Regions from separate parts of the Duganella dendranthematis genome, predicted to be linked through region 2. Evidence: predicted binding sites of a transcription regulator. Region 2 holds the regulator's gene; each other region holds the start of a gene.

Region 1 (9,836 bases), 1.5 Mb from region 2:
GCTGGTGTAGTGGCGTTGCTGTTCCGTCAGGCGCGTGGCCAGCAGCAGCTCGGTCATGCCGAGCACGCCATTCATCGGCGTGCGGATTTCGTGGCTCATGGTGGCGAGGAAGGCACTCTTGGCCTGGCTGGCGGCCTCGGCCGAGTTCTTGGCTTTTTCCAGCTGCTCGGTGCGCACGCTGACCTGGCGTTCCAGCTGGTCGCGATATTCGGCCAGCGCGGCGTCGCGGCCTTCCACCTGCGCCAGCATGTCGTTGAAGCTGTCGATCAGCGCCCCCAGCTCGTCGCTGCGCTGGTGGACAATGCGCGGCGTCGCGTGACCACGGCTGACCTGCTGGGCGGCGGCGATCAACTGGCCGACCGGTTCGGCGATGCTGCCCTTGAAGCGGGCCGCCGTCAGCAGCGCCATCATGAACGACAGCGCGGCGGCGGCGATGGCGGCGCCGAGGTTTTTCAGGATGTCCAGCCACATCCGCAGTTGCGAACTTTCCAGCATCACCACGCCGACCGCCGTCTCGCCATCGCGCAGCACGCGGTAGACGCGTAGCGCCGGCGCCCATGGCGCGCCGCTGCGTTCGCTGCTGACGTCGGCCGCGCTGACGCTGGCGCTCAGCTTATCCGGTCCGGTCTGCTTCTGCGGCAGGCGCGGCGAGGTGTAGCGTGCCAGCAGCTTGCCGTCGCTGTCGTACAGCGCTGCTTGCAGAATGTCTTCCTCGACCGCCAGCGTGGCAAGGGTCTGCTCGGCCTGGTGGCGGTCGACGTACAACAGGGCGGTGCGGCTGTTGCTGCCGATGACGCCGGCCAACGATGAGAGTTGCTGACGCGAATCCTCGCTGTGGCTGAGCACGGCGGTGGCGGCAAATGCGACGAACACCAGCAGCAAGGCGCTACCAGTGGACACCACGGACATGATCGTGAGCTTTTGGCTCAGACCGGAACGTTCAAAGTTGAACATCGCGCGCCTCTCAATAAATTCCAATAGGAAAAATATATGTATCTGGCAAACTCGACATTGATCCTGGTCTAAGGCCGCACGTTTGCGCTGCCTCAAACAACGTGCGCGCGAGCGTCGCAAGCTAGGGGGATGGAACGCAAAAAAATCCTGTTCGTGGCCGAGGCGGTCACATTGGCCCACGTAGGCCGTCCGTTGGCGCTGGCGCAGATGCTCGACCGCCAGCGCTACGACGTGCACTTCGCCTGCGCGCCGGGTTACGAACGGTTCTTGCAGGGTAGCCAGCTCAGCAACTGGCCGCTGACCAGCATCGCCAGCGCGCGCTTCCTGGCTGCGCTGGCGGCCGGCAAACCGGTGTACGACGCGCCGACGCTGGCGCAGTACGTGCTGGACGATATGCGCCTGTTGCAGGAGCTGCGGCCCGATGTGGTGGTCGGCGATTTCCGGCTGTCGTTGTCGGTCAGCGCGCGGCTGGTGAAGGTACCGTATGTCAGCGTCACCAACGCCTACTGGAGTCCCTACGTAACGCAGCGTTACCAGGTGCCGGCGATTGCGCTGGCGCGCGTGTTGCCGATACCGCTGGCCGACAGCTTGTTCAACCTGGTGCGGCCGCTGGCGTTTGCCTTGCACAGCCGGCCGCTGAATCAGGTGCGTCGCGCCTACCGCCTGCCGTCGCTGGGGCACGATCTGCGGCGCATCTACACCGACGCCGACTACGTGCTGTACGCCGATATTCCGGAGATGTTTCCGCCGAGTGATTTGCCGGCGTCACATAGCTACCTGGGGCCGGTGATGTGGTCGCCGCCCGGCGAGTTGCCGGCGTGGTGGGATGGCGTGTCCGGCATGCGCGACATCGTCTACGTCACGCTGGGGAGTTCGGGGCAGGGCGGCTTGCTGCCGCAAGTGCTGCAGGCGCTGGCGCCACTGCCGGTGACGGTGATCGCCGCCACCGCCGGCAACGTCGACGTCGGCGTGCTGCCGGACAACGCGCTGGTAGCGGACTACCTGCCCGGTGAACTGGCGGCGGCGCGTTCGCGGCTGGTGATCTGCAATGGCGGCAGCCCGACCAGCCAGCAAGCGCTGGCGGCCGGCGTGCCGGTGCTGGGCATCGCCGGCAACCTGGACCAATATCTGAACATGGATGGCGTGCTGCGCGCCGGCGCCGGTGCCTTGTTGCGCTCGGACCGTCTGGCGGAAGAGCCCTTGCGCGAGGCTGTACTGCAACTGCTGTCGCAGCCGGAGTCGCGCGAGGGCGCGGCGCGGGTGGCGCAGCAATTCCAGCGTTACGATGCCGGCGCGCGGCTGGCGGGTTGTCTGGCGCGCATCCTGCAAAGATAGAAAAAGCGGAGCGGTGCTGTTTGCCGCTCCGTTGTCAATACCGCTGCGGCGGTCAGCACTGCACTTTGCGGCGCGTGCCCAGCGCGAGGCCGGCAAAGCCCAGTCCGATCAGTGCTAGCGTGGCAGGTTCCGGAATCGTGGCGAAACTCTGCGACGAGTCGACCTTCAGGAATGGTACCGTGGTGGGGGTGGAGCCATCCCACATGGTGGTGGGGGTAAAGAACGACGGCACGTTGGTGGTGCCGGTAAATTTGTCGACAAAGATGGAGCCGGTCACTGCATCCAGGTACAGCGGATTCACATAGTCGAGCATGAAGCGCGAGTCGAACGAGCCGGTGCCGACCGCGCCGCTGGCGCTGAAGCTGGAGGCGTTGAATACCAGATGGCCGGACAGGATCAGGATGCCGTCGCCGTCGCCACCGGCGCCGCCGCAACCGGCCGAGGTGCTGCCAGCGCCGTAGCAGCGCACGGTGTTGGGGCCGTTGCCGGGAACGGCGCGGCTGCCGTCGGTGAGGTTATCGAGGTAGATGGCCATGTTCTGCACGCCGGCGTGCAGCGGATCGACATCCATCGCCGCCGACTGGGTGGGCGGCAGGCCGAAGTTGATGGTGGTGGCGCTTTGCGCCGTCACCAGTTCCTGAAAGCGGACCAGTTTGGTGATCTCATAAGTGGTGTTCAACCCTGCTGGCGTGACGATGGCGGGGATGTTGCTATTCGACATAGTCCCGACCATCATTTGTGAGCGTAGTTCGGTCAAGTAAGGCGCGGTGGCGCCGGGGCCGACGATGCGCCCGGGAATGAAGCCGCTGGACAGGCCGGTGTCGGTGACGTTGGTCCACAGGTCGGCATAGGTGGTGTAGTTGCCCGTGCCGGTCGGGTCCAGGCCCAGCGTGGGGCCGGCACTGGCGGTCAGTGGCGCCGCCAGCGCGCCGGCCAGGATGGCGATAGCCAGCGCGGGTTGATGGGTGTTCATGTGTTCTCCTTGAAAAGGGCCACGGAAATTGAGGCCGTAGGTAAAAAATTCAGCCGCAGCGATAGAAAAAGGCAGAAAAAAAGCGGGCCGGCGCTGTTCTGCCGATCCGCTGTCAATACCGCTGCTGCGGTCAGGACTGCACTTTGCGACGCGTGCCCAGCGCGAGGCCCGCAAAGCCCAGTCCGATCAGTGCCAGCGTGGCAGGTTCCGGAATCGAAGCGAAACTCTGCGACGAGTCGACCTTCAGGAATGGCACTGTGGTGGGGGTGGAGCCGTCCCACATGGTGGTGGGCGTGAAGAACGATGGCACGTTGGTGGTGCCGGTGATTTTGTCGATGAAGATCGAACCGGTGACCACGTCCAGGTACAGCGGATCGACATAGTCAATCATGAAGCGCGAGTCGAACGAGCCGGTACCGACCGCGCCGCTGGCGCTGAAGCTGGCTTCGTTGAACACCAGGTGGCCGGACAGGATCAGCAGGCCGTCGCCATCGCCGCCCGCGCCGCAACCGGCCGAGGTGACGCCGGCGCCATAGCAACGCACGGTGTTGGGGCCATTGCCGGGAACCGCGCGGCTGCCGTCGGTGATGTTATCGAGGTAGATGGCCAGGTTCTGCACGCCGGCGTGCAGCGGATCGACGTCCATCGCCGCCGATTGGCTCGGTGGCAGGCCGAAGTTGATGGTGGTGGGGGTTTGCGCCGTCACCAGTTCCTGGAAGCGCACCACTTTGCTGATTTCGAAAGTGCTGTTCAGCCCGGCCGGAGTGACGATGGCGGGGATGTTGCTGTTCGACATAGTACCGACCACCATTTGCGAGCGCAGTTCGGTCAGATAAGGCGCGGTGGCGCCAGGGCCGACGATGCGGCCGGGAATGAAGCCAGTGGCCAGGCCGGTATCGGTAACATTGGTCCACAGGTCGGCGTAGGTGCTATAGGCGCCCGAACCGGTCGGATCCAGGCCGAGCGTGGGGCCGGCGCTGGCGGTCAGTGGCGCCGCCAGCGCGCCGGCCAGGATGGCGACCGCCAGCGCGGGTTGATAGGTTTTCATGTGTGCTCCTCGAAAAGGGCCACGGGAATCGAGGCCGTATCGTATCAAGAGCAAAAGCCTTGCCAGTGGATGCAAATGCTGTGGAATCAAGCACTTGCGCGGCTTTAGGCAGCGTTGGCGGCGGCCGGTGTAAAAATATCCGTCAGGCCGCGTCTGGTGCGGATTTGAGCTTGCGCGCAGGGATGCCGCCCCAGATTTCGCCGGCGCCGATGCGGGTATTTTTGGTAACCACGGCGCCGGTTGAGACGATGGCGTTATCGCCGATCTGCACCCCGGCCATCACCACCGCCTTGGCGCCGATGGTGACGGTGTCGCCGATCTGGACCGGCAGCAGTTCCAGCCGCGCGCCTTCCACCACGTGGGCGAAGATGACGGCTTCGTGGCCGATGATGGTGTTGCTGCCGATGCATGTCAGCGGCGGATCGAGCAGGGCGCCGGCGCTGTAAGTGTTGGCGCCCAGCCGCGCGCCCAGCGCCAGGTAGATCAGGCGCTGGATCGGCACCGGGATGAAGTGGGTGCAGATCAGCGAGTTAAACAGCAGCAGGTAGAACAGGCTGTTGACGTTGGCCACCAGTTCGTCGCGCGAGTGCTCAACCACTTCGCCTTCCGGCAGCGGCAGCACCAGCAGGAACAGGCGGTAGACCAGAAAGGCGTACAGGTAAATCAGCAGCACCGCCGCCAGCACCAGCGTCACCCCGCGAAAGTCGCCCAGCGGCAGACGATCAACCACCAGCGCGGTGGTGCCGATGGCCAGCGCCAGGATCACCAGCAGCAGCCACAGGAACACCGCCACCTGGCAGAATTTGATGGCGCGCATCAGCCGCCTCCATGCACCGGCACCAGCAGTTCGCGCAGGGGCCGCCGCAATGAGCGCGCCGTGGCCGGCTGGCCGGCGCCGATGCGCGCCATGAACACGGCCGCTTCCCAGTCCTGCTGGCCGAGCAGCGCCGCGCCCGCGCGCGACAGCTCGACGGCTTTTTCCTGCATGCCGGCGGTGCCGGAAAACACGCGGTTCTCGCGCACGTAGCGGGAGAAAATCAGCGGCGTCATTTCCGGCTGCATCTGCAAGCCGAGCGCGGTGGCGGTCAGCCAGAAGCGTTGCATGGCGCGGCCGGCGGCGATATAGTCGTCCATGCGCTGCGGCCGCTGCACCGCCACCAGCACCAGGTGCGCGGCGCAGGCCAGCGACGGGATCAGGTCCATCTGCAGGCGCGGCGCCAGCGTGCCAGCCAGCCAGGTGTTGAAGAAGCGCACGCGCTGCCAGTCCTGCATCACCCAGCGCATCAGCTTGGTGGTCATCGGGTCGGCGCCCAGCGCCTGGTCGGGAATGCGGTCTTCGCTGTACTGGGCGTTCCACTCGATGATGGACTGATGCACGCGGTGCGCTTCCGGCATGGTCAGGCGCAGCTTGGCGTTGCGGAACATCAGACGGGCGGCCGCCACGCGCTGGCTGCCTTCCAGCCAGTGCACGCGATAGCCGTCCGGCAGCGCGGCGGTCAGCGTGGTTTTTTCGGTGACGGTCAGCGGACGCCGGCTCAGCGGGCGGCGCTGCACGGCGCGCGGCAGGATGGCGTCGGCCAGCGGATCGGCCGGCAGACCGGGCGAGGGCACGAATTCGACGCTGATGGTGGGCCGCGCTTCGGGCGTGTCCATGTTGCGCGCGGCGCGCATCTCCAGCCCGAAGGTGCTGGCGGCGATGGCCATGGTTTCCAGCAGCGCGCCGATCGACATCTGGCTGGGATGGCCGTCGAGGTCGTAGACGCAATGGTCGCGCGTGTCGTGGCCATGGATCACCAGCCGGCGATGGTCCAGCACTTCAAAGCGCCACGGCTGGGTGTTGTCGCCGCTGGGCGCCCAGCGCGCCAGGTCGAGGATCTGTTCGAGTGTGGCGTCCAGTTGCTGTTCCATCCTGTTCATGGTTCCCCTCCTGGCCGACGCCGTCGGGCCAGCATCATCATCAGCCGTTGTAGCGGATGGCGGTTGCCGCCGGGACGCCAGGTGCGCACCAGCTTGTTGCGGAAGGCGTCGAACTGGTAGCCCCACGGGGCCGGCCGTACGTCGCCGCGGTTGAGTAAAATCTTCAGCGCTTCGGTGGCAGCGGCGCCGGCGCACAATTCGCAGCCCATGATGGTGGACGGGCCGCGCTGCTCCTTCAGGTTGATGGCCGACGGATCGACCAGGTAGCCCCCGTGCAATCCGGCCGGCGCCAGCCCGACCAGGAAGCGCAGGGCTTTTTCCATGTCCGGCTTGTCGCCCCAGCCGAAGTAATCCTCGAACGTCATGTGGCCGGGCAGGAAGCTCAGCACGGCCGTACCCATGCCCAGCGGCGCCGCCGTCACGGACGGAATGCCGAGCCGGGCGCAGGCGGCAAAGGTGGCCTGGCGCGCGTCGAAGGCAAAGAAATCCAGGCCGTCCACATACAAGTCTACTCCTTCAAAGAAGCTGGCGAGGTTGTCCTGGCGGATGCCGTCGGGGAAACGCACCAGTTTCACTTCCGGATTGATATCCTGCGCCATCTCGGCCAGCACCTCGACCTTGGGCCGGCCCAGTGTGCCCATGGTGGCGCCGACCTGGCGGTTGAAGTTGGCGATGTCGAAGGTATCGAAATCGGCAATATGGAACGCGCCGATGCCCAGCCGCGCCAGCGTCAGCAAATGCACGCCGCCGACGCCGCCCATGCCGGCGATGGCGATGCGCTTGTTACGCAGCGTGGCCTGCTCGTCATTGGTGACCCAGCCGATGTTGCGCGCGAACGCCTGTTGGTAAATAAATTGATGTGCCATGCGTCTCCCATTTTCCAGTTGGACACATGGGGACGGTCGAAAGTTCCGCCGTGGATGAAAAAAGCCGGCTCCTGGGAGCCGGCCTGTGATCAGCAACAGCCGCCGCGCTTGCCCGCGCCGCCGTAGCGGGCCTCCTGCCGTTCGCGGAAGAATTCCTCGTACGTCATATAAGGCTCGCCCGGATGGGTGGTTTCCCGGTGCGTGACGTAGACGTCGTAATCAGGCAAGCCCATCATCAGGCGCATGCTTTGCCCGAGGTAGCGGCCGGCCTTGGCGATGTCGCCCAGCATCATGGCACCTGCGGCGTCAGCACCAGCGGGCTTTCGTTGGCGGTCGGCTTGCTGTTGGCGCGTGCCGCCAGCACGGTGCGGGCGCCGAAGATCAGCACGCTCAACACGACGATCACGAAGAAGCCGGCCAGCGAGGCATCCAGGTAATCGTTGAAGATCACCTGCTGCATCTGGGCGATCGACTTGGCCGGGGCCAGGATCTTGCCTTCATCCAGCGCCGCCTGGTACTTGGACGCGTGGGCCAGGAAGCCGACTTTCGGGTTGGCGGCGAAAATCTTCTGCCAGCCGGCCGTCAGCGTGCACAGCAGCAGCCAGATGGTCGGCACGATGGTGACCCAGGCGTACTGGCCGCGCTTCATCTTGTACAGCACGCAAGTGCCGAGGATCAGCGCGATCGCCGCCAGCATCTGGTTGGCGATGCCGAACAGCGGCCACAGCGTGTTGATGCCGCCCAGCGGATCGACCACGCCCTGGTACAGGAAGTAGCCCCAGGCCGCCACGCACAGGCCGGTGGCGACCAGGTTGGCGAAGGTGTTTTCGGTTTTCTTCATGGCCGGCACAAAGGCGCCCAGCAGATCCTGCAGCATGAAGCGGCCGGCGCGGGTGCCGGCATCGACGGCGGTCAGAATGAACAGCGCCTCGAACAGGATGGCGAAGTGGTACCAGAAGGCCATCATTTCGCGGCCGCCCAGCACGCCGGACAGGATGTGGGCCATGCCCACCGCCAAGGTCGGCGCGCCGCCAGCGCGCGAAATAATGCTGTGCTCGCCAACGTCCTTGGCGGTCTGGATCAGCATTTCCGGCGTGATGTAAAAGCCCATCTGCGACACCGCCTGCGCGGCCGACTCGGCGGTGGTGCCGAGCAGCGCGGCCGGCGAGTTCATGGCGAAGTAGACGCCCGGATCAATGGTAGAGGCCGCTACCAGCGCCATGATGGCGACGAACGATTCCATCAGCATCGCGCCATAGCCGATGAAGCGGGCGTGGCTTTCGTTCTCGATCATCTTGGGCGTGGTGCCGGACGAAATCAGCGCGTGGAAGCCGGACACGGCGCCGCAGGCGATGGTGATGAACAGGAAGGGGAACAGCGAACCCGACCACACCGGGCCGGTGCCGTCGATGAACTTGGTGAAGGCCGGCATCTGCAGGTGCGGCGCAACAATCAGGATGCCCAGCGCCAGGCCGACGATGGTGCCGATTTTCAGGAAGGTCGACAGGTAATCGCGCGGCGCCAGCAGCAGCCACACTGGCAGCACCGAAGCGACGAAACCGTAGCCGATCAGCATCCAGGTGAGCTCGGTGCCGGTGAAGGTGAACATCGGCGCCAGCGCCGCGTTTTCCTGCACATACTGACCGCCGAAGATGGCGCCCATCAGCAGGATGAAACCGATGATCGACACTTCGCCGATGCGGCCGACGCGGATGAACCGCGAGTACACGCCCATGAACAGCGCGATCGGGATCGTCGCCATCACGGTGAAGCTGCCCCAAGGCGAGCCGGTCAGTGCTTTCACCACGATCAGCGCCAGCACCGCCAGGATGATGACCATGATCATGAAGGTGCCCAGCAAGGCGATATTGCCGGGAATCGGCCCCAGCTCGGCCTTGATCAGGTCGCCCAGCGAACGGCCGTCGCGGCGCATCGAAATGAACAGCACGATGAAGTCCTGAACCGCGCCCGCAAACACTACGCCGGCCAGGATCCACAGCATGCCGGGCAGGTAGCCCATCTGCGCGGCCAGCACCGGGCCGACCAGCGGGCCGGCGCCGGCGATGGCGGCGAAGTGGTGGCCAAACAGCACGTATTTATTGGTGGGGACGTAGTCGAGGCCATCGTTGAGCTTGCCGGCCGGCGTCTGGCGGCGGGCGTTCAGGCCCAGTACCTTGTCGGCGATGTACAGGCTGTAGAAACGGTAGGCGATCAAATAGACGCAGACGGCGGCGATGACGATCCAGATCGCGCTGATCGACTCGCCGCGGTGCAGGGCGACGACGCCCAGCGCCGAAGCGCCGGCGAGGGCCATAGCGGCCCACCCCAGCTTGCTTGCCAGGGTAGTTGGTGCGGTACTCATGCTTCCTCCAAGGTTTGCTTTGCCGCTTTTTGCGGCTTATGACTAGTATTCATCAAGCTGATATCAGTAACAAGCGCACCAATACGCACGGCGGCTGCGTACAACTACGTAGGCTGATGGGCGGGCGGGGGCGTAGAATCCCGGCTACAAGAATAAGGAGGGACGGCTCGATGAAGTTGCGGCAGAAGGTGATTTTTTTGGCAATCACACCGCTGATTCTGGCGCTGTGCGCGATCGCGCTGGCGGTGCGGCATCAGTCGGTGCTGCTGGCCGAGCAGCAGCGCGCCACCATCCAGCAGGCTTACCTGAGCAGCAAGGAAGCCGAACTGAAGCATTACGTGGCGCTGGCTTCGCACTCGATTTCGCATCTGTACGAATCCG
Region 2 (9,836 bases):
GATGCTCCAGCGGGTTGGGCACGTCCAGCGCGCCACCCAGACGCGGCTGCCACAGCGGCTTCCCGGCGGCGGGCGCGGCCTTGCCCTCGTGGCGGTTGTACACCAGCGTCACCTCGCGGCTGCCGACCGGTTCCTGCTCCACGCCGGTGATGCGCGCGATACCGGAAGGATCGGCCGATGCCGCCACGGTAAAGTTCACCACCTTGTCCAGCCGCGCATCGTGCAGGTCCAGAATCGAAGCCATCATCACCAGCGGCGTGACGGCAAACACGTGATAGTGCAAGGCCTTGCCAGCGCGCTCCATCTCGGCCGGCAGCGAACCGTCCGCCGCCACCTGCGACATCGCATGCGCAAACACCTTGCGGCCCCAGTCGAGGTAGCGGACATCGCCGGTGACGCCGCCTACCGCAGTCACCGCCAGACCTTCCCAATAGTAGTGATTGTTGCGGCCGCCCTTCTTGGTGTCCGAATGCGCCATGGTGGCGTTGGCCAGGGCCTTGAACCAGCTTTCGATGACGGCGCGCTGCACCGGCGTCGCCTGTGTCTGCACGCGTGCGTAATTCAGCGCCAAGCCGCCCAGCGTCCACTTGCGTACGTAGTAGGCCTGTTCGCTGGACAGCTTGCCCAGCATAGCCTTCTGCTCACCCCAGCTGGCCAGCCAGGACACCGCACAGGCCGCATCGCCGCCGGCATTGGCATCCTTGGCCACATGCGCCAGGAAATCTTCGATCGGCTTGGTGTTGGCGATATTTTTGGCGCGCAGGACCGGATCGATCACCGAGTGATGCGCATCCGAGTAATAGCTGTTGGCGTCGATGTCGATGCGGGCCGGCGGCGGTGTATCGCACGCGGCAGCGGCAACGTGACCGGCCAGCGCCAGCACGAAGAATGAAGTTAAACGTTTAACCATATGTCTCCAATAAAGGGCGCTCTGGGCGCCCTTTGTTTGTCATGCTGTGGTCGCTTAATCAGGCGGCGGCAGCGGTTTCGTAGCTGTCCGGATCGGGCATGTGCTTGATCGCATCGCGATCATGGCCCTGGACTTTGGCTTTGTATTTCATGACCTGCCGATCCAGCTTATCGATCAGCGTATCGATGGCGGCGTACAGGTCTTGCGACAGGCTCTCCACGTAGACGGTCTTGCCGGACATACGCAGGTTGATTTCAGCCTTCTGGCGTTTCTCTTTCTCTTTAAGGTTATCTACGGTCAGGATGACAGCAATATCAATCACTTGATCAAAGTGGCGGGTGACCCGCTCCAGCTTGTTCTGTACGTACTCGCGAATCGCTGCGGTCACTTCGAGATGATGTCCACTGATGGTGAGATTCATACACACTCCTAAAGATAATGTCGCTGCTTACGGTTAGTGCGCTGCCCTTTGCTGCCGGGCGCACAGGAACCAAGTAACTACAAAGACTTGCGGAGACTGACTGGCGGGATCTTGAGAGCTTCGCGATATTTGGCAACAGTGCGTCGCGCAATCACCATGCCCTGTTCTCCCAGCATGTCCGCAATCTTACTGTCGGATAAAGGATTTTTCGGGTCTTCAGCTCCTGTCAATTGCACGATCAAAGCGCGTATCGCCGTCGAACTTGCTTCCCCGCCAGCTTCGGTGGCGACATGGCTACCAAAGAAATATTTCAACTCAAACATGCCGTGCGGGGTCAGCATATATTTTTGAGTTGTTACGCGAGAAATTGTGCTCTCGTGTAAACCCAGTGTATCAGCAATTTCGCGAAGCACAAGGGGGCGCATGGCGACCGCGCCGTGCGAGAAAAAGTTCTTTTGTCTTTCTACTATCGCCTGTGCCACGCGCAGGATCGTGTCGAAACGCTGCCGCATATTCTTGATCAGCCACTTGGCCTCCTGCAGCTGCGCGCCCATCGCGCCTTCACCCTTGCCCTGCTTGAGCAGGTTGGCGTACATGGCGTTGACGCGCAGGCGCGGCATGACGTCGTTGTTCAGGCTGACCTGCCAGCCGTTGCGCGACTTCTTGACGATCACGTCCGGCACCACGTAGTCAGACACGTCCGATGCGAACGCCGCGCCCGGGTGCGGATTGCACTGGCGGATCACGGTCTGTGCTTCGCGCAGATCTTCGTCATCGCACAGCAGCGCTTTTTTCAGCTTGTTGAAATCGCGCTGCGCAAACCAGGTCAGATGGTTTTCCACGATGGCCAGCGCCATGCGCCGGGTCACCAACGGCACGCCGGGCAAGCGCTTGATTTGGATCGCCAGGCACTCGGCCGCATTGCGCGCGCCGACCCCCATCGGATCGAAGCTTTGCAGCAGCTTCAGCGCGGTCTGCAATTCCTCGATCTCGACTTCCAGTTCTTCCGGCAGGCGCGCGTGGATCTCTTCCAGCGCTTCTTCCAGGTAGCCGTTTTCGTCGAGCGCGTCGATGATCAGTTCGACCAGCGCGCGGTCGCGCATTTCCAGCACCGTCACGCGCATCTGTTCCATCAGATGGTCGCGCAGCGTGCAGTGATGCGCTTCCAGCTGCGGCCGCGCATCCTCGTCGTCGCTGTTCTTGCTGCGGCCGGCGTCTCCCCAGTCGATGTCGGCGTCGGGCGTGGTGCTTTCGGTGTCGGCGCCGGGCGCCTCGTAATTGTCGGCTTCGGCCGCCGGCGCCTCGCCTGGCGGGCCTTCGGCGGGCGCGTCACCGGCCGGCGCCTGTTGGTTGATGGCGCCATCGCCCAGCAGGCGCAGCGAGTGATCCAGCGGGTCGTCAAGACGCTCCAGCAGCGGGTTATCGGTCAGCAGCTGTTCTAGTTCCTGGTGCAGCTCCAGCGTCGACAATTGCAGCAGCCGGATCGACTGCTGCAACTGTGGCGTCAACGCGAGATGCTGCGACGTGCGCAGTTGCAAAGACTGTTTCATGAGGCTGGGATTTACATTCTGAAGTGTTCACCCAGGTAGACGCGACGCACCGATTCATTGGCGATGATGTCGTCCGGACGGCCTGATGCCAGCACCGAGCCCTGGTTGATGATATATGCGCGGTCGCAGATGCCCAGCGTCTCGCGCACATTGTGATCGGTAATGAGGACGCCGATATTGCGTTCCTTGAGGAAGCGCACGATGCGCTGGATCTCAATCACGGCAATCGGGTCGACCCCGGCGAAAGGTTCATCGAGCAGCACAAAGCGCGGGTTAGTCGCCAGCGCGCGGGCGATCTCCACCCGGCGGCGTTCGCCACCGGACAGCGACAGCGCCTGGTTCTCGCGCAACTTCTCGATTTGCAAATCGGCCAGCAGGGTATTCAGCCGTTCTTCAATTTCAGCCTTGGATAAAGACTTGCCGTCCACTTTTTGAATTTCGAGGACAGCGCGAATATTTTCTTCCACCGTCAGCTTGCGGAACACCGACGCTTCTTGCGGCAGGTACGACAAGCCCATCGCCGCGCGCCGGTGGATCGGCAGCGACGAGATATCGACGCCGCTGATGTCGATGCTGCCGGCGTCCGACGGCACCAGGCCGACGATCATGTAGAACGAGGTGGTCTTGCCGGCGCCGTTCGGGCCCAGCAGGCCGACCACTTCGCCGCACTCGACCTGCAACGACACGTCATGCACCACCTGGCGCTTGCCGTAGGTCTTTTGCAGGCCTTTGACGATCAGGGTGCTACCGCAGGATGATTCCATCTTATTTCCCCGCCGCAGGCTGCGTGGTGGGCGCGGGCGCCGCAGCCGGTACCGGCTGCTTGTTGGCCGGCTGGATCACCATGGTGCTCTGGCCGCCGCCCACTTTGCTGTCGCCGCTCGGCGTGTTCTTGACCGCGAAGAATTCCTTGCGGCTGTCGTAGGAAATGAATTCGCCGTCGACCTGACTGGCCACTTTCGGGCCTTCCAGCTTCTTGATCTCGGCCTTGGCGAACAGCTTGACCAGCTCGGTCTTGCCGTCATATTCGATGCGGTCGGCCTTGCCTTCGACCCACTGGTCGCCGGCGCCGTCCAGCTTCTGGCGGAAGATCGCCTGCACGCCCGGACCGCTGGTCAGCACCACGTACTGGTAGCCTTCCGGATCTTCGGTCACCACCGCCTTCGGCGATTTCATCAGCAGCGTGCCGCGGGTCAGCACCACGTTGCCGGTGAAGGTCTTGATCTGCTTGACGTCATCGGCGTCCAGCTGGTCGAAGGTGATCTGGGTCGGCTTGCTGGAGTCGGCTTTTTCCGCGTAGGTCGCGCCGGCGGCGGCCAGCAGCAGCGTGGCCGCCAGCATCAGTTTGCTCATCTTGAATGCGTTCATGTCTCTGGTTTCCTTCAATGTGCCGCGCGCGGCGGCATCGTAATCGTTCCGCGGCCGCCCAGCTTGATCTGGCGGGTCGCGTTGTTGGCCGTCATGCCGGTGCCGGTGGCGGTCGAGCGCCCGGAGAGCATGTCGACCGCGGCGTCGGTCTCCATCCGTTCTTCGTCCGGATACACCGTCAGCGTACTGGTCTTCAGGCGCAGTTCCTGCGCCAGCTGCGTGGCCGGCCTTACCACATCCACATTACCATTCAGCTTGACGCGTGTATTGCCCTGATCGACATTGGCGGTGTCGGCATGGATATTCATCGGCGGCTGCTCGCCGCCCAGGCTGTGCACATACGGCTTGTCGATCAGCGACGAATCGTCGGTCGGGTGGTGGGTCAGCTTGTCGCCGGAAATGATGTAGGCCGGCTGGCCCTTCTCGTTCATGCGCACCAGGCTGAAACGGTCGATGATGTAATCCGGTTCATCGCGGAACTTGTCGGCCTGCGCCTGCTGGCTGGCCTGGTCCACCACCTGCACCAGCCAGAAGCTGCCGAAGGCGACAAACACGCCGACCATCATGATCACCGTCAGTTGCCAGCGATGGGCTGTTCTTTTACGCATGACTGTCCTCGTCTAAACCAGGAATTGTGCCATCACGCGCTCGTAACTGCCTTGCGCATGCATCAACAGTTCGCACACTTCGCGCACCGCGCCACGGCCGCCATGGGCCACGGTAGTGTGATGTGCACGCTCCAGCACTTCCTTGCGGCCGTTCGGCACCGCCACCGCAAAGCCGACCCGCGTGAGGATCGGCAAGTCCACCACATCGTCGCCGATGAAGCCGACCTGCTCGGCGGTGAGGCCGGTCTTTTCCAGCAGCGCGTTGAACGGCGTCAGCTTGTCGTGGCCGCCCTGGTGCAGGTGCTTGATGCCGAGATCGGCCGCGCGCTTGATCACCTGCGGCGAGGTGCGCGCGCTGATGATGGCGGTATCGATGCCGGCTTCCTGAATCAGCTTGATACCCAGGCCGTCGTGCACGTTAAAGGTCTTCAGCGCTTCGCCCTCGGCGCCATAGTGCAGGCTGCCGTCGGTCAGCACACCGTCGACGTCGAAGATCATCAGCTTGACGCGCGCAGCGCGCTCCAGATAGGTCATCGTCATCAGATCACCTTGGCGCGGGTCAGGTCATGGATGTGCAGCGCGCCGACCAGTTTGCCGTCGGCATCGGTCACCAGCATCTGGTTGATGCGGAACTGCTCCATCACGGCCACGGCGTCTACCGCCATTTTCTCAGGCGAGATGCTGCGCGGGTTGGCGTGCATCACATCGCCGATCACCACCTTGGTAAAGTCCTGCACTTTTTCAATCATGCGGCGCAGGTCGCCGTCGGTGAACACGCCGACCGGCCTGCCGTCGGCATCGACCACGGCGGTCATGCCCATGCCCTTCTGGGTGATTTCCAGCAGCGCCTCGGTCAGCTTGACGTCGGCCATCACGCGCGGCACCGCATCGCCGCTGCGCATCACGTCCTTGACGTGGGTCAGCAGACGGCGGCCCAGCGCGCCGCCCGGATGCGAGCGGGCAAAATCTTCTTCCTTGAAACCGCGCAGGTCCAGCAGCGCCACGGCCAGGGCGTCGCCCAGCGCCAGCGTGACGGTGGTCGAGGTGGTCGGCGCCAGATTCATCGGGCAGGCTTCCTTGGCCACGGCCACGTTCAAATGCACGTCGGCGATGGTGGCCAGGCTGGAGCCCGGCTTGCCGGTCATGGCGATGACCTTGCTGCCCATGCGTTTGACCACCGGCAGGATAGTCATCAGTTCCGAGCTCTCGCCGGAATAGGAAATGGCAATAAAGGTATCGTCGCGGGTGACCATGCCGAGGTCGCCGTGCGCGGCTTCGGCCGGGTGCACGAACAGCGCCGGCGTGCCGGTCGAGGCCAGCGTGGCGGCGATCTTGCGCGCGATGTGGCCGGACTTGCCGATACCGGACACGACCACGCGGCCGGTGCAGTTCAGCAGCAGGGAAATGGCCTGCACCACGCTGTCGTCCTGTTCCAGGCGGGCGTTCAGGGCATTGATGGCGTCCGCTTCGTTTTGCAGGGTATCTCGGGCAAGACGCAGTGCCGTTTTTGCATCAAAAACTTTCAGCATTGTTTTTTCATGGGTTACACTCATGCCCAAGTATAGCCGAATTGAGAAAGCAAAAAACTTGCCAGTCACAACATAACGCGCAAAGCACACTGCAAACAACGAACTTTATTTACTGGCGATGTTGAAATGACGTTTTCACCCCTCGAATTAACATTGTTGCTTTTGGGAAGTGCCGTGCTCGGCGTGGTGGCTTTCCGCATGATGCACCTGCCGCCGATGCTCGGCTACCTGACAGTCGGCATCCTGATCGGCCCCCACGCGCTGGGGCTTGCCGAGCAAAGCGAAACCACCCACGGTCTGGCCGAGTTCGGCGTGGTGTTCCTGATGTTCTCGATCGGCCTGGAATTCTCCCTCCCCAAACTGAAGGCCATGCGCGGCATTGTATTCGGGCTGGGCATGGCACAGGTGGTGCTGACCGTCATCGCCACCATGATTTTCGGCTGGACGCTGGCCACGCAACTGCCGCCGCATCTGCACATCAGCTGGCAGGCCTCGTTTGCGCTGGGCGGCGCGCTGGCCATGTCGTCCACCGCCATCGTCTCCAAAATGCTGACCGAGCGGCTGGAACTCGAAAGCGAACACGGCCGCAAGATCATCGGCATACTGCTGTTCCAGGATCTGGCGGTGGTGCCGCTGCTGATCCTGATTCCGTCGCTGGGCGAGCGCCCCGAGGCGCTGGCCGAAACGCTCGGCTGGGCCAGCCTGAAGGCGGTGGTGGTGCTGGCCCTGCTGTTCGTGGTCGGCCACAAGGTCACGCGGCGCTGGTTCACCATCGTGGTCAAGCGCCGCTCGCAGGAACTGTTCATGTTGAACCTGCTGCTGGTGACCCTGAGCGCGGCCTGGATCACCGAGCGCGCCGGCCTGTCGCTGGCCCTCGGCGCGTTTGTGGCCGGCATGCTGATCTCCGAGACCGAATACAAGCACCAGGTGGAAGAAGACATCAAACCGTTCCGCGACGTGCTGCTGGGACTGTTCTTCATCACCATCGGCATGCTGCTCAACCTGCGCATGGTGCTGGAAAACTGGTGGCTGGTGCTGTTGCTGCTGTGCGCACCGGTGGTGCTGAAGTTTGCGCTGATCGCCGGCCTGGCCAAGCTGTTCGGCTCGTCGGACGGGGTGTCGATGCGGGTCGGACTGGCGCTGGCGCAGGCCGGCGAGTTCGGCTTCGTGCTGCTGAACCTGGCCTCCGATCATCACCTGATGGACTCGTACCTGGTGCAGGTGGTGCTGGCGTCGATGGTGTTGTCGATGCTGATTGCGCCGTTCCTCATCGCGCAGTCGGACAAGATCGTCATGAAGTTCTCCAGCAATGAGTGGATGATGCAGTCGCTGCAACTGACCAAGATCGCCAGCCGGGCGATGTCGACCAACAAGCATGTGATCGTGTGCGGTTTCGGCCGCAGCGGCCAGCGCCTGGCGACCTTGCTGGCGGAAGAAAAGATCGACTACCACGCGCTGGACATGGACCCGGAGCGGGTGCAGGAAGCGCAAAGCGCCGGCGCCCACGTTTCCTACGGCGATGCAGGCCGGCGCGAGAGTCTGGTGGCGGCCGGCATCTACCGCGCCAGCGCGGTGGTGATTTCGTATGCCGATACACCTTCGGCGCTGCGTGTGCTGCACCAGGTGAACGAGCTGACGCCGTCGTTGCCGGTGATCGTGCGCTCGCATGACGATACCGATCTGGACCGGCTGAAGGCGGCCGGCGCGGCCGAGGTGGTGCCGGAAGTGATGGAAGGCAGCCTTATGCTGGCATCGCACGCGCTGGTGATGCTGGGCGTGCCGCTGCGGCGCGTGGTGCACCGGGTGCAGGCGGCGCGCGAGGAGCGCTATGCGTCGCTGCGCGGCTACTTCCCGGGCATGACGGACGTGGAAGAGGAAACCGACCCGGAGCGCTTGCACTCGGTCACGCTGGCTGGTAGTGCCGGCGCGGTGGGCCGGTCGCTGGGATCGGTGGATGTGGAGAGTTGCGGCGCTGCCGTGACCAGCATCCGGCGCGGTAAAGGTGGATTGGAAGTATCGCCGGAGACCGTACTGCAGGCGGGTGACGTGGTGGTACTGCGCGGCGGCGCCGACGCCGTCAACCGCGCCGAGCAGCGCCTGCTGCGCTGAACCCCGCAGGGCCAGGCGGGGTCTGCCCCCGCACGGGGTCAGACCCAGCGGTAGCGCAACGGTTGGGGGAGACCCAGCAATCACTCAGCCGGGTAGCTGACCACGCGGTTACGGCCGCCTTCCTTGGCGTCGTACAGCAGCGAATCGGCGCGCTCGATCAGCTGGCGGGCGATCGCCACCGGCTCGCCTTCCGCCGTGCCCACTTCCAGGCAGGCCACGCCGACCGACACCGTCACCGACAGTTGCAATTCCGGCGACAGCGTAATCATGCTGCCCGCCACGCTGGCGCGAATACGTTCGGCAACGAAGGCGGCGCTTTCCAGATTGGCGTCGATCAGCAGCACGACGAATTCCTCGCCGCCAAACCGCGCCAGCGCGTCCGACGTGCGCAATTCGTTCTTGATGCGTCCCGCCACCTCCCGCAGCACTTCGTCGCCGCCGCCGTGGCCGACGGTGTCGTTGACGCGCTTGAAGTGGTCGATATCGATGTACATGAAGGAAATCGGATACTGCTGGCGACGCGCGCGGGCGATCTCTTCCAGCAAGCGCCGGTCGACGTAGCGGCGGTTGTAGACGCCGGTCAGCGAATCGGTCAGCCCGATGTACTTCAGCATCTCATTGCTGATGACGTTTTCCAGGCAGATGGCGATAATCGACGCCATGTGCTCGATGAAGTCGGTGCCCAGGCTGGGCGTAAACCGGGTCGGATCGCAGCTGCCTAGGTTAAGGCTGCCGATGATGCGCTTGTTGCGCAGCAGCGGCACCTGCGCCACGCTTTGCAAACCAGCCGGCGCATTGGGGAACGACGGCGCATGGCGCAGCTTGTCGTACATGCCCAGCACCGGCTTGGGGATCGGCGAATAGGTCGTGCGGCGGCCTAGGTCGAAGCCCAGCGCGTCCAGCGTTTCGACAAAAATCAGGCCGGGGAAATCTTCAAACACCACATCCAGCTTCAGCATCACGGTGCGGATATCGGCGTCTTCATCGATCAGCGTCAGCGTCACGCTGTCGAGCTCGGAGATGACGGGCAGCACGCGGAAGATAGTGCCCACCAGTTCGGGAAAATTGCCGGCGCCAACGATTTCCAGGTCAAACGCCTGGTGGCGCGTCATGATCGAATGGTTACGTTCGGCCTGTTCCAGCAGATAGGCCATGCGGGCGCGCAGAGCCCGGTTTTCGGCCGCCAGATCGTGTGCCGGTGCGGCATGCTCTGTCTGAGGCGGAAGTTTCCCGGTTGCGGTGTGCGTCATAAATGGCCTTTTTTGCGTACTCCGTCACCTTACGCCAAGTTGCGGCGCTTGGGAATGCCTGGAGTGTCAAAACGCCAATGGAACTTCAATT
Region 3 (9,836 bases), 2.7 Mb from region 2:
ACCGAGCCGACCAGATCGGCCACATCGGCGGTATTCGGGTCATGCGGCGCGTAGGTGCCGATCGCGCTGCGGCCGGCCTCGGAGATGAAGATGCGCTCGACCGGCATGCGCAGGAAATCGCCGCCCAACTCATGTTCCAGCCGCATGCGGCAATACGGACATAGTTCGCCGACCACGTCGACGCCGTAACTGTCGCGGAAGCCGGCGCGTAGCGTGTGCGGCACCAGATGCAGCGGCGATTCATGCACCGGACAGCCGGCGATGCCGTACATGGCGCCGACGTCGGTGTAACTGTATTCCTCCAAGCCGCGCTTGAGGCGGATCACCAGCGTTGATTTGCCGCCAGAGGGCGGCCCCAGCAACAACAGCAAGCGCCGTCCTACCTCGGACCCGGCCGCCGCCGCCTTGAAATAATCGGCAACGCGGGCGAGGGCGTCGTCGATGCCAAACAACTCGTCGGCGAACAGCGAACAGCGCAGCTTGCCGTCATCGCCTTGCTTGCCGCTCCAGCGCAGCATGTCCCAGATATATTGATGTGACGAGCGGGCCATCTGGACCGGCGCCAGCGGCAGCACCTGCTCCATGAACTCGGCAAAACTGCCGCGCCAATGGCCGGCGCGGTGCTGCTGCGTGAAGGCACGCAACTGGCCGCGAAATGCCTCGTGGGTTTGTGTGTGTTCCATCGTCGCCTGTCCTCCGCAATTTGGGAGTATCGGCGCTCGGGCCGTGGCTCAGATGATCTGCCTCAAACGAAAAAAGGGAACTTTTACGCGACGCGGTCCCACGGCGGCGTGCCGGCCAGCTCCTGCACCAGAAAGTCGATCATCACGCGCACCTTGGCGCTCAGATGGCGGCGGCTGGGGTAGATCGCCAGCACGTCCATGTCCGGCATATGGTAATCGGGCAGCACGCGTTGCAGACGACCGGCGCGCAGGTCGGCGCCGACCAGGAAAGTCGGCTGCCAGATGACGCCGAGTCCGCCCAGCGCGGCGGCGCGGGCCGTATCACCGTTATTGGTGTGCATCACGCAAGGCATCTTGACCGTGTGGGTCTGGCCGTTGGCGTCCAGCATCGGCCATTCGTCGGCGCTGGCGGCGTAGCTGTAGCCGATGCCGTCATGCTGTAATAGCTCGGCCGGGGTCTGTGGCATGCCGCGCTGCTGAATGTAGTCGGGCGACGCGCACAGCACATTCTGCGAGGTTGCCAGCTTTCGGGCGACGTTGGCAGTGGAGCCGGCGCGCGAAATGCGCACCGCCATGTCGTAGCCTTCCTCGACAATATCGACCACGCGGTCGATCAGCAACACGTCCAGCCGCACCTCGGGATACAACCGCATGAACTTGGCCCACAGCGGTGCCAGGTGCAGCACGCCAAAACTCAGCGGTGCGTTGATGCGCAGCACGCCATGCGGCTGCAAGGTGGCGGAGGAGACGATGGCTTCGGCTTCGGCCACATCGTCCAGGATCGACTTGGCGCGCTCCAACAGCGCCTCGCCGCTGGCGGTCAGCGACATCTTGCGCGAGCTGCGGTTCAGCAGCCGGGTTTGCAGATGGGCTTCCAGATCGCTGATGTAACGGGTGACATTGGCCGGTGAGGTATCCAGCGCCTCGGCCGCGCGGGCAAAGCCGTCGCGCTTGACGACCTCCACAAATACTTCCAGTGCGCGCAGTCGATCCATGCCTCACTCCAAAAGAAAAAAGCCGCGGCACCGGAAGGTGGGCGGCTCGGTCATTGATGGCACGACGGCTTAGTGCGCGACGTAATTGGCGGTGGCGGCTTCCTTGATCACGCGGCCGGCGCTCAGCGCCGGGCCGGTGCTACCAACGCGCGGCGTATTGCTGGCTTCGTGCGACATGCCTACCAGGCCGACGGCGGCCTGGGCATCGCCAGCGCTGGCGGCGCGCTCAAACAGCTGCATTGCTTCGCGGCGCTTGTCCGGATTGGCCAGATAGCGCAGGGCCAGTTCACGCTGGGCAACTGGCGAACCTTGATCGGCCCATTCTTGCAGGCGACGCTCGGCAGCTGGCTGGCCGCCAGGGCTCAGTTGCATGGCAGCCGCTTCAATCACCGTCGACGATGGAATTGCATCCTCCTGAGCCTGGCAGGCGATCAAAGCGCCAACGGTGACCAGCACCGCAGAAACCAACACACCAGACTTGTTGAATAATTCCATACTTTAGATCCTTGTTGTGAAGCCGTCGCATCCATTGCAAGCAGAAACTCGACGCATTGCACCATTATACTTGCGTTTGGGCAAATTGTCGATTACATAATAACTTGCAAAATAAAATAACCGCACCCGAATTCTACAAAGTTGTTGTAAGTCACGGCGCACGCTCTGCAAGTGATGGCGATATTAGCATGAAGATTTTCTGCAACCCGCCTGCACATGGCAAACGGGGGTAACAATTGTAACCATTCGTTAATGGCATAAAAGTTACGTGCAGGTAGCATCCTGCTGTGCAGTGCAGCATTAACGTGTCTTCACAAATAGTGAATGCGGAGCGAGGTCAGATGCCCGGCGGAGCGTGGCGTTTCAGCCAGTCATCGGCTTCGCGCAGCACCAGCTGATACTCGGATTCCAGCGTCGCGAACAAGGGGGGATCTGGTCGGTCTGACGTTCGACGATGGCCTGTTCCAGCTTGAGCGAGGCCGCCACCAGCCGTTTGGCGCCCAGTGCGCCGATCGAACCGCGCAGGCCGTGGAAGATCTTGCCGGCCTCGACCAGGCGAGCCTCGCGCAGGGCGGCGCCGGCCTGCGCCATCGGCGTCATGCGTGGCGCACAGGCGTCCCGAACGATCTTGGCGACGATGGCCAGCGCTTTATCGTCATTTCCCATGTACTTCAACAAGGTATCGACCGTGAAAATGTTCAGTTCAGGTTGCGATGGCGTGGCGTCACTCATGCACTGCTCCAGAATAGGTTGTTTTTATCCCATCATACGCCGCGTTTGCCGCCGGTCCCATTACTGTTGTCCGTCGTGAAATTGCTGTGACAAGGTTTGCAACGGCGGGCTGGCCACTTTTGGGGGAGGCACGCTGGCAGGCGGCGTCACCCGCACGGGTTTGCCACCGGTGCTGGTCGAATGTAACACCGTGCCCGGCGTCTCCGGCGCGGCGTTCCACACCGGCGCTTCCAGGCCTTCAAACACACTCTTCAGCTGGTCGCCCCATGTGCGGCGGATCATCTGGAAATACTCGTTGCGGTCATCAATTGTTACAAAATGGGTGACGGCCAGCTGGTTGTCTTCATACACCAGCAAATCAAGGGGCAGGCCGACCGAGACGTTGGACCGTAACGTGGAGTCCATGGAAATCAGCGCGCACTTGGCGGCATCGTCCAGCGAGGTGGCCGGCGTCACCACGCGATCGATGATGGGCTTGCCGTATTTGGCTTCGCCGATCTGGAAATAGGTGTTCTCGTCGTGCGCTTCGATGAAGTTTCCGGCCGAGTAAATCTGGAACAGCCTGCAGCGTTCGCCCTTGACCTGCCCGCCGAAAATGATGCTGACATTGAACTCAATGCCGAAGTCCGCCAGCGTCCTGGCATCGCGCTCATGCACCTGGCGCACCGCCTGGCCGAGAATGCGCGCGGCATCATACACGCTCGGCGCGGTCCAGATGGTGTGGCCGGCATCGTCCATCAGCTCCGACACCAGCTGGCGGATCGATTGCGATATCGACAAATTACCGGCGGTCATCATCACCATCATGCGGTCGCCGGGAATCTCAAACACGGTCTGCTTACGGAACGTGCCGACCTGGTCCACGCCCGCATTGGTACGTGAATCTGATAAAAACACCAGCCCGGCATTCAGGCGCATGCCCACACAATAAGTCATCGTTGCAAAGTATTGATTTGAAGTATCGTTATTTTACACCGCTCATTGCGGCACAATCTGTACGTCCACGCTCAAAGACTCGGTACCGCCGCCGCGTCGCACGCCGCGCACCGGGGCGGCGCTGTCGTAATCGCGGCCGGTGGCCAGACGGCAATACGCGTCCGTCATCAGCCGCGCATGGGTGACGTCGATGCTGACCCAGCCGCTGTGATCCTTGTCGTCGGCCCAGGCGTCGACCCAGGCATGGCTGGCGGCGTGGCCGGTATTGCCGGGGTCGATGTAGCCGGATACATAGCGCGCCGGAATGCCGTGCGCATGGCAGCAGGCCAGGAACAGGTGGGCATGGTCCTGGCACACGCCCTGACCGAGGGCGAGGGCGTCGCTGGCGGTGGTAGAGACCGCGGTCGCACCGCTTTGATACCGGACCGCACCAAAGATGTGCTCCGCAAGGCACATCAGGTCGCGCGTCATGGCCCTGCCGTCAGGCAAGCACGACGCCGCTAGCTCCAGGATGCCGGGCGTGGCGGCCGTCAGCCGGGTCGGCACGGTGAAAATCAGCGGCGACAGCGCGTCGGCGACGATGCGGCCGCGATCCGGCACCGTGGTTTCCACCACGCCGCTGGCGACGATCGACAGCGCCTGGTGCGGGGTATCCATCGTCATCATGTGCGACAGGTTGCCGTAGGCGTCGGTGTAGCGGTGCATATGGCCCGGCGCCGCCAGGTTCCAGGCCAGCACGTGCTGCTGCGGCTCCACCCGCGGGGTCAGGTGCAGCTGCTGGATGGTGTAAGCCAGCGGCAAGGTATAGGTGTAACGCGTTTCGTGCCGGATGGACAGTCGCATTGAGTGGCCTTTCGCTTATGCCGCAAGCGGCACCAGGAAATCGCGGCTGACGCGATTGCCCAGTTCGTAGATGTTGGCCAGGAAGCGGGTCAGCGTGTCATGCAAGCCGTCCGCCAGGATATCGTCGATTTTGCCGAATTGCAGCTCAGCGCGCAGGCGGCCGGCGAAGCGTTCGGTATCGGCCGAGACGTCGTTGCGCACCTCGTGCAGGTTTTGTACCACTTCATCCATGCAGGCCAGCAGCGAGCGCGGCATGTCGCCGCGCAAGATCAGTAACTCGGCGATGCGCGCCGGGGTGATGACGTCGCGATACACCTTGCGGTAGATCTCGAAGCCGGAGACCGAACGCAGCATCGCGCCCCAGTAATAGAAATCGCGCTGGCTCATGCTTTCCGCGCTGTCGGTGGCGCCGCCGTGGTATTTCACGTCCAGAATGCGGGCGGTGTTGTCGGCGCGTTCCAGAAACGTGCCCAGACGGATGAAATGGACCGCCTCGTCGCGCAACATGGTGCCCAGTGTGACGCCGCGCGACAGGTGGGAGCGGTACTTGACCCATTCAAAGAACTTGCTGGGATCGGTTTCCAGCAGGTCGCTTTGCAGGCGGCGCTGCATGTCCAGCCAGGTTTGGTTCTGGATTTCCCACACTTCCGTGGTCAGCGTGCCGCGCACGGCGCGGGCATTTTCGCGCGCTTGCGTGAGGCAGGCCACAATCGACGAGCTGTTGTCGGGATCGCGCACCATGAAGTCGATGACTTCGCGGCCCTCCAGCGACTGGTATTTCTGATTGAATGCCTTTTGCAGCTCGGAGATGCCGAGCAGGGCGCGCCAGCCCTGGGCATTTTCCTCGTCGGACTGCGGCAGCATCGAGGTTTGTACGTTGACGTCCAGCATGCGCGCGGTGTTTTCGGCGCGCTCGGTGTAGCGGGCCATCCAGAACAAGTGGTCAGCGGTTCGGCTCAGCATGCTTATTTCTCCAAAATCCAGGTGTCCTTGGTGCCGCCGCCTTGCGACGAATTCACCACCAGTGAGCCTTCCTGCAAGGCCACACGCGTCAGGCCGCCGGGCACCATCGAGATGGTTTTGCCGGATAGCACAAATGGCCGCAAATCGATGTGGCGCGGGGCGATGCCACTTTCCACATAGGTCGGGCAGGCGGACAGGGCCAGCGTCGGCTGGGCGATGTAGCCGTCCGGCCTGGCGATCAGGCGTTGGCGGAAGTCTTCGATCTGCGCCTTGGTCGAGGCCGGCCCGACCAGCATGCCGTAGCCGCCGGCGCCGTGCACTTCCTTGACCACTAGCTCGGGCAGGTTGGCCAGCGTGTAGGCGAGATCTTCCTTCTTGCGGCATTGGTAGGTCGGCACGTTGTTTAGCACCGGTTCTTCCGACAGGTAGAACTTGATCATGTCCGGCACATACGGATAGATCGACTTGTCGTCGGCCACGCCGGTGCCGATGGCGTTGGCCAGCGTTACGCGGCCGGCGCGGTAGACCGACAGCAATCCCGGCACGCCCAGCGAGGAATCCGGCCGGAACGCCAGCGGATCGAGGAAATCGTCGTCCAGCCGGCGGTAGATCACGTCCACCCGCTTCGGCCCGCGCGTGGTGCGCATGAACACGGTGTTGTCGCTGACAAACAAATCCGTGCCCTCAACCAGCTCCACGCCCATTTGTTGCGCTAGAAAAGCGTGCTCGAAGTAAGCCGAGTTGTACATGCCCGGCGTCATCACCACCACGGTGGGGTCATTGATGCCCATCGGCGCCACCGAGCGCAGATTGTCCAGCAGCATGTCGGGATAATGGTCAACCGGGGCGATCTTGTTGCGGGCGAACAGTTCCGGGAACAACCGCATCATCATCTTGCGGTCTTCCAGCATATAAGAGACGCCGGACGGCACCCGCAGATTATCCTCCAGCACGTAAAACTCGCCCTGGCCGGCGCGCACGATATCGACGCCGGCGATGTGGGCGTAGATGTCGGATACCACGTTAATGCCTTGCATCTCCGGGCGGTACTGGGCGTTCTGGTATATTTGCTCGGCGGGAATAATTCCGGCCTTGATGATGTTCTGATCGTGATAAATATCGTGGATGAACATATTTAGCGCCTTGACGCGCTGCACCAGGCCGGTCTGCAACTGCTTCCACTCGGCGGCGGGGATAATGCGGGGGATGGTATCGAACGGAATCAAGCGCTCGGTGCCGGCATCGTCGCCATACACGGCGAAGGTGATGCCGACGCGGCGGAAGGTGAGGTCGGCCTCAGCGCGCTTGCGTTCGATGGTATCGGCGGATTGGCGCTGCAGCCAGCCGCAGAATTCGCGGTAGTGTTCACGCACCTCAGCGCTGGCATTGTGCGCCAGGCCGTCAGCTGTCATTTCATTGAAGAATTTTGGCATATCGGACATTCCCTGTTTGGCACGTTTATTCTTCTATCAAGAAACGTGCCAAGGGGAATGCCCGCTTTTGGTGCAAGCGCCCGGGGTGGGCGCCGTCAATCAACGATCAGATATTGCCGCTGCCGGAGCCGATGCTGCCGCCGCGATTGCTGTAAGTCGGATCGATGTAGCCCGGATCACTTTGCAGGCTGGCGCTGCCGCTGCCCATCACGCTGCCGGTCGAGGTCACGCCGCCGGGAACATTTTGCTGGGTACCGTAGAAGCTGTGCAGCTGGGTGTTGAACTCGGTGCTGGCCATGTCGGGCCAATTGTCCTGGTCAAAGCCCGGGGCGTTTTTCAGATGGTCTTTCGACACGTCCAGCAGGAAGCGCTTGTTTTCGGTGTCCAGTTGCAGCGCCTGCCATGGCACGGCGAACAGCTTGTCGCCCATGCCCAGCCAGCCGCCGAACGACAGCACAGCGTAAGCCACCTGGCCGCTGCGAATGTCCAGCATGATTTCCTTGATGTCGCCCAGGTCTTCGTCCTGGCGGTTGTACACATCTTCACCTATGAGCGTGTCGGCGCCCATCAGGCGAGGGCCTGGGCCGGTTGCGTCGTCGCTGCGATAAATGCCGTAGGTGTCGCGGTCTAGATAGCTCATGATGGTCTCCAAAGGTTGGTAAGGTCCCGCGTCTAACGATGCGGTGACAGGCATCATCATGCTGCTTGCCCGACAGTTGAGGTATCGGTGCGCGTGCAGTGTCGCTGTAGGACAGGGATTAGTTCTTGAAGAACCAAAGTGCTACACTACCGCCCTCGCAAATTGGAAGACTCCGCATGACTGCTCCCGAACTCCGCGCCCGCGCGCTGCAATGCCTGACCGAGTCCGATCCGAGGGCCAAGGTGGCGGCGGTATACGCCTTGTCGACGGCATCGGAGCAGGGCGCTTGCCTGCCGGACCCGTTGGCGGAGCTGAGCTCGTCGGCGGAGATTCCCGGCCGGCCCGGGCGGCCGGACCTGGTGCCGCCACTGCAAGTGGGGCGTCGCGCGATGAATACGCCGGAAGGCCGCGCCATGCTGATCCACGCGCTGGCGCATATCGAATTCAATGCCATCAATCTGGCCCTGGACGCGATCTGGCGCTTTGCCGGCATGCCGGCCGCTTACTACACTGATTGGTTGCAGGTGGCCAAGGAAGAGGCCTACCATTTTTCGCTGCTGGAAGAACATCTGCAGCGGCTGGGCTATGGCTACGGCCAGTTCCTGGCCCACGACAGCCTGTGGGAAATGGTCGCCAGGACCAGCGACGACGTGCTGGCGCGCATGGCGCTGGTGCCCCGCACGCTGGAGGCGCGCGGTCTCGACGCCAATCCGCCGCTGCGCGCCAAGCTGGCCCAGGCCGGCGACAAGGAAGCCGCCGCCATTCTCGACATCATCCTGCGCGACGAAATCGGTCACGTGGAAATCGGTAATAGCTGGTATGGCTACCTGTGCCGCCTGCGCGGGCTGGAATTGATCCCGACCTACGCAGCGCTGGCAGCGCAATACAAAGCGCCAACGCCGCGCGGCCCGTTCAATCTGGAAGCGCGGCGCCAGGCGGGCTTTACCGAGGCCGAGTTACAATTACTGATACAGCCGCCCAGCTAATCCTAGGCTTCCACCGGGCTAGGTTGGACGGCCATGCGACGGCGCTGCTCAGTGTCGGCCGCCGCGTTAAGGTCGGGCGGGAAGTCGTCCACATGCACCGACAGGTCGGTATAGCGGGCAAAGTCCGACATGGCGCGGCGTTCTTCCGGCGTCATCAGGCCTTGGGAGGCGGCGTTGGTGATCCAGTGTTCCATCTCCGGCAGGCTTTGCGGTATCGGCGGCAGCGTGCCGGCTTTGATGGCTGGCTTCAGACGGTGCTCGATGCCGTCCACCATGCTCAGCAGGCCGAACGCTAGTTCGCCGCAGGCGACCGGATCGCGCAGGTCGTCGGCCAGGAAGGTGTCGGCCAGCAGCCGTTCGCGGGAATCGCCGTGGGTCTGCATGGCGGTCGCGACTTCCGCGCCGATGCGGTCGGACGGTGCCGCATATGGCAGGCCGAACGGGAACACCAGCAGCCGCGCCAGCCACGCCGCCGGGCGGCTCGGGAAGTTGTCCAGCACGCCAACCAGCGCGATTTGCGCCTTGTCGAGCGCATCCTGAATCGACCAGTGGGCGTACGGGGCATCGGCTTCCTGATGGCCTTCATCCTCGTAGCGTTTCAGCGTGGCGCTGATCAGGTACAGCATGGACAGCACATCGCCCAGCCGCGACGAGATGCGTTCGCGCCGTTTCAGGTCGCCGCCCAGCGTGAACATCGACAAATCGGTCATCAGCGCAAATGCGGTGGACAGGCGGCCAACGGCGCGGTAATAGCGGCCCATCTCGCTTGAGGCGCGGCGCGGCACGGGTGCGGTCACGGCGCCGGTCAGGCTGTACCACAGCGAACGGAAGGCATTGCCGATGGTGAAGCGCATGTGGCCGAAGAAGGCGGCGTCGAAATCGATCAGCCCCTGGCGCTGGTCAGCGTCGGCGGTGGAGCGCATTTCCTTCAGCACGTAAGGATGGGAGCGAATCGCGCCCTGGCCGAAGATGATCAGGCAACGCGTGAGAATATTGGCGCCTTCCACGGTGATGGCAATCGGAATCTGCTGATACGCCCGCGCCAGGAAATTGGACGGTCCCATGCAAATACCTTTGCCGCCCAGGATATCCATGCCATCGTTGACCACCGCGCGGCCGCGCTCGGTCAC

The links. Region 2 encodes sigma-54, which starts transcription at its own class of promoters, with help from an activator protein. Its sites were predicted from a motif close to TGGCANGNAANCTGCTTT; they were not measured.
Region 1: a site for sigma-54 is predicted at 4,358-4,375, ahead of HH213_RS20470 (PEP-CTERM sorting domain-containing protein). Genes of this name have one in related genera too.
Region 3: a site for sigma-54 is predicted at 7,114-7,131, ahead of HH213_RS25900 (circularly permuted type 2 ATP-grasp protein). Genes of this name have one in related genera too.

The regions. Positions count from the first base shown of each region.
Region 1 covers NZ_CP051684.1:4,469,518-4,479,353, forward strand. The annotation lists gene HH213_RS20455 (response regulator) at 1-954, opposite strand, end outside; gene HH213_RS20460 (glycosyltransferase) at 1,084-2,289, shown strand; gene HH213_RS20465 (PEP-CTERM sorting domain-containing protein) at 2,342-3,262, opposite strand; gene HH213_RS20470 (PEP-CTERM sorting domain-containing protein) at 3,393-4,310, opposite strand; gene HH213_RS20475 (DapH/DapD/GlmU-related protein) at 4,453-5,127, opposite strand; gene HH213_RS20480 (nitroreductase family protein) at 5,127-6,227, opposite strand; gene HH213_RS20485 (ThiF family adenylyltransferase) at 6,224-7,093, opposite strand; gene HH213_RS20490 (YbdD/YjiX family protein) at 7,183-7,383, opposite strand; gene HH213_RS20495 (carbon starvation CstA family protein) at 7,383-9,455, opposite strand; gene HH213_RS20500 (cache domain-containing protein) at 9,626-9,836, shown strand, end outside.
Region 2 covers NZ_CP051684.1:2,972,132-2,981,967, reverse strand. The annotation lists gene HH213_RS13625 (alginate lyase family protein) at 1-910, opposite strand, end outside; gene hpf (ribosome hibernation-promoting factor, HPF/YfiA family) at 969-1,331, opposite strand; gene HH213_RS13615 (RNA polymerase factor sigma-54) at 1,409-2,881, opposite strand; gene lptB (LPS export ABC transporter ATP-binding protein) at 2,893-3,645, opposite strand; gene lptA (lipopolysaccharide transport periplasmic protein LptA) at 3,647-4,249, opposite strand; gene lptC (LPS export ABC transporter periplasmic protein LptC) at 4,264-4,857, opposite strand; gene HH213_RS13595 (KdsC family phosphatase) at 4,870-5,397, opposite strand; gene HH213_RS13590 (KpsF/GutQ family sugar-phosphate isomerase) at 5,397-6,386, opposite strand; gene HH213_RS13585 (monovalent cation:proton antiporter family protein) at 6,513-8,495, shown strand; gene HH213_RS13580 (GGDEF domain-containing protein) at 8,576-9,745, opposite strand; gene HH213_RS13575 (MOSC domain-containing protein) at 9,812-9,836, opposite strand, start outside.
Region 3 covers NZ_CP051684.1:5,651,510-5,661,345, forward strand. The annotation lists gene HH213_RS25865 (P-loop NTPase family protein) at 1-683, opposite strand, end outside; gene HH213_RS25870 (LysR family transcriptional regulator) at 767-1,678, opposite strand; gene HH213_RS25875 (hypothetical protein) at 1,748-2,173, opposite strand; gene HH213_RS25880 (Hpt domain-containing protein) at 2,537-2,905, opposite strand; gene HH213_RS25885 (proteasome-type protease) at 2,966-3,841, opposite strand; gene HH213_RS25890 (transglutaminase family protein) at 3,884-4,684, opposite strand; gene HH213_RS25895 (alpha-E domain-containing protein) at 4,700-5,647, opposite strand; gene HH213_RS25900 (circularly permuted type 2 ATP-grasp protein) at 5,650-7,080, opposite strand; gene HH213_RS25905 (PRC-barrel domain-containing protein) at 7,187-7,720, opposite strand; gene HH213_RS25910 (ferritin-like domain-containing protein) at 7,897-8,706, shown strand; gene HH213_RS25915 (acyl-CoA dehydrogenase) at 8,709-9,836, opposite strand, start outside.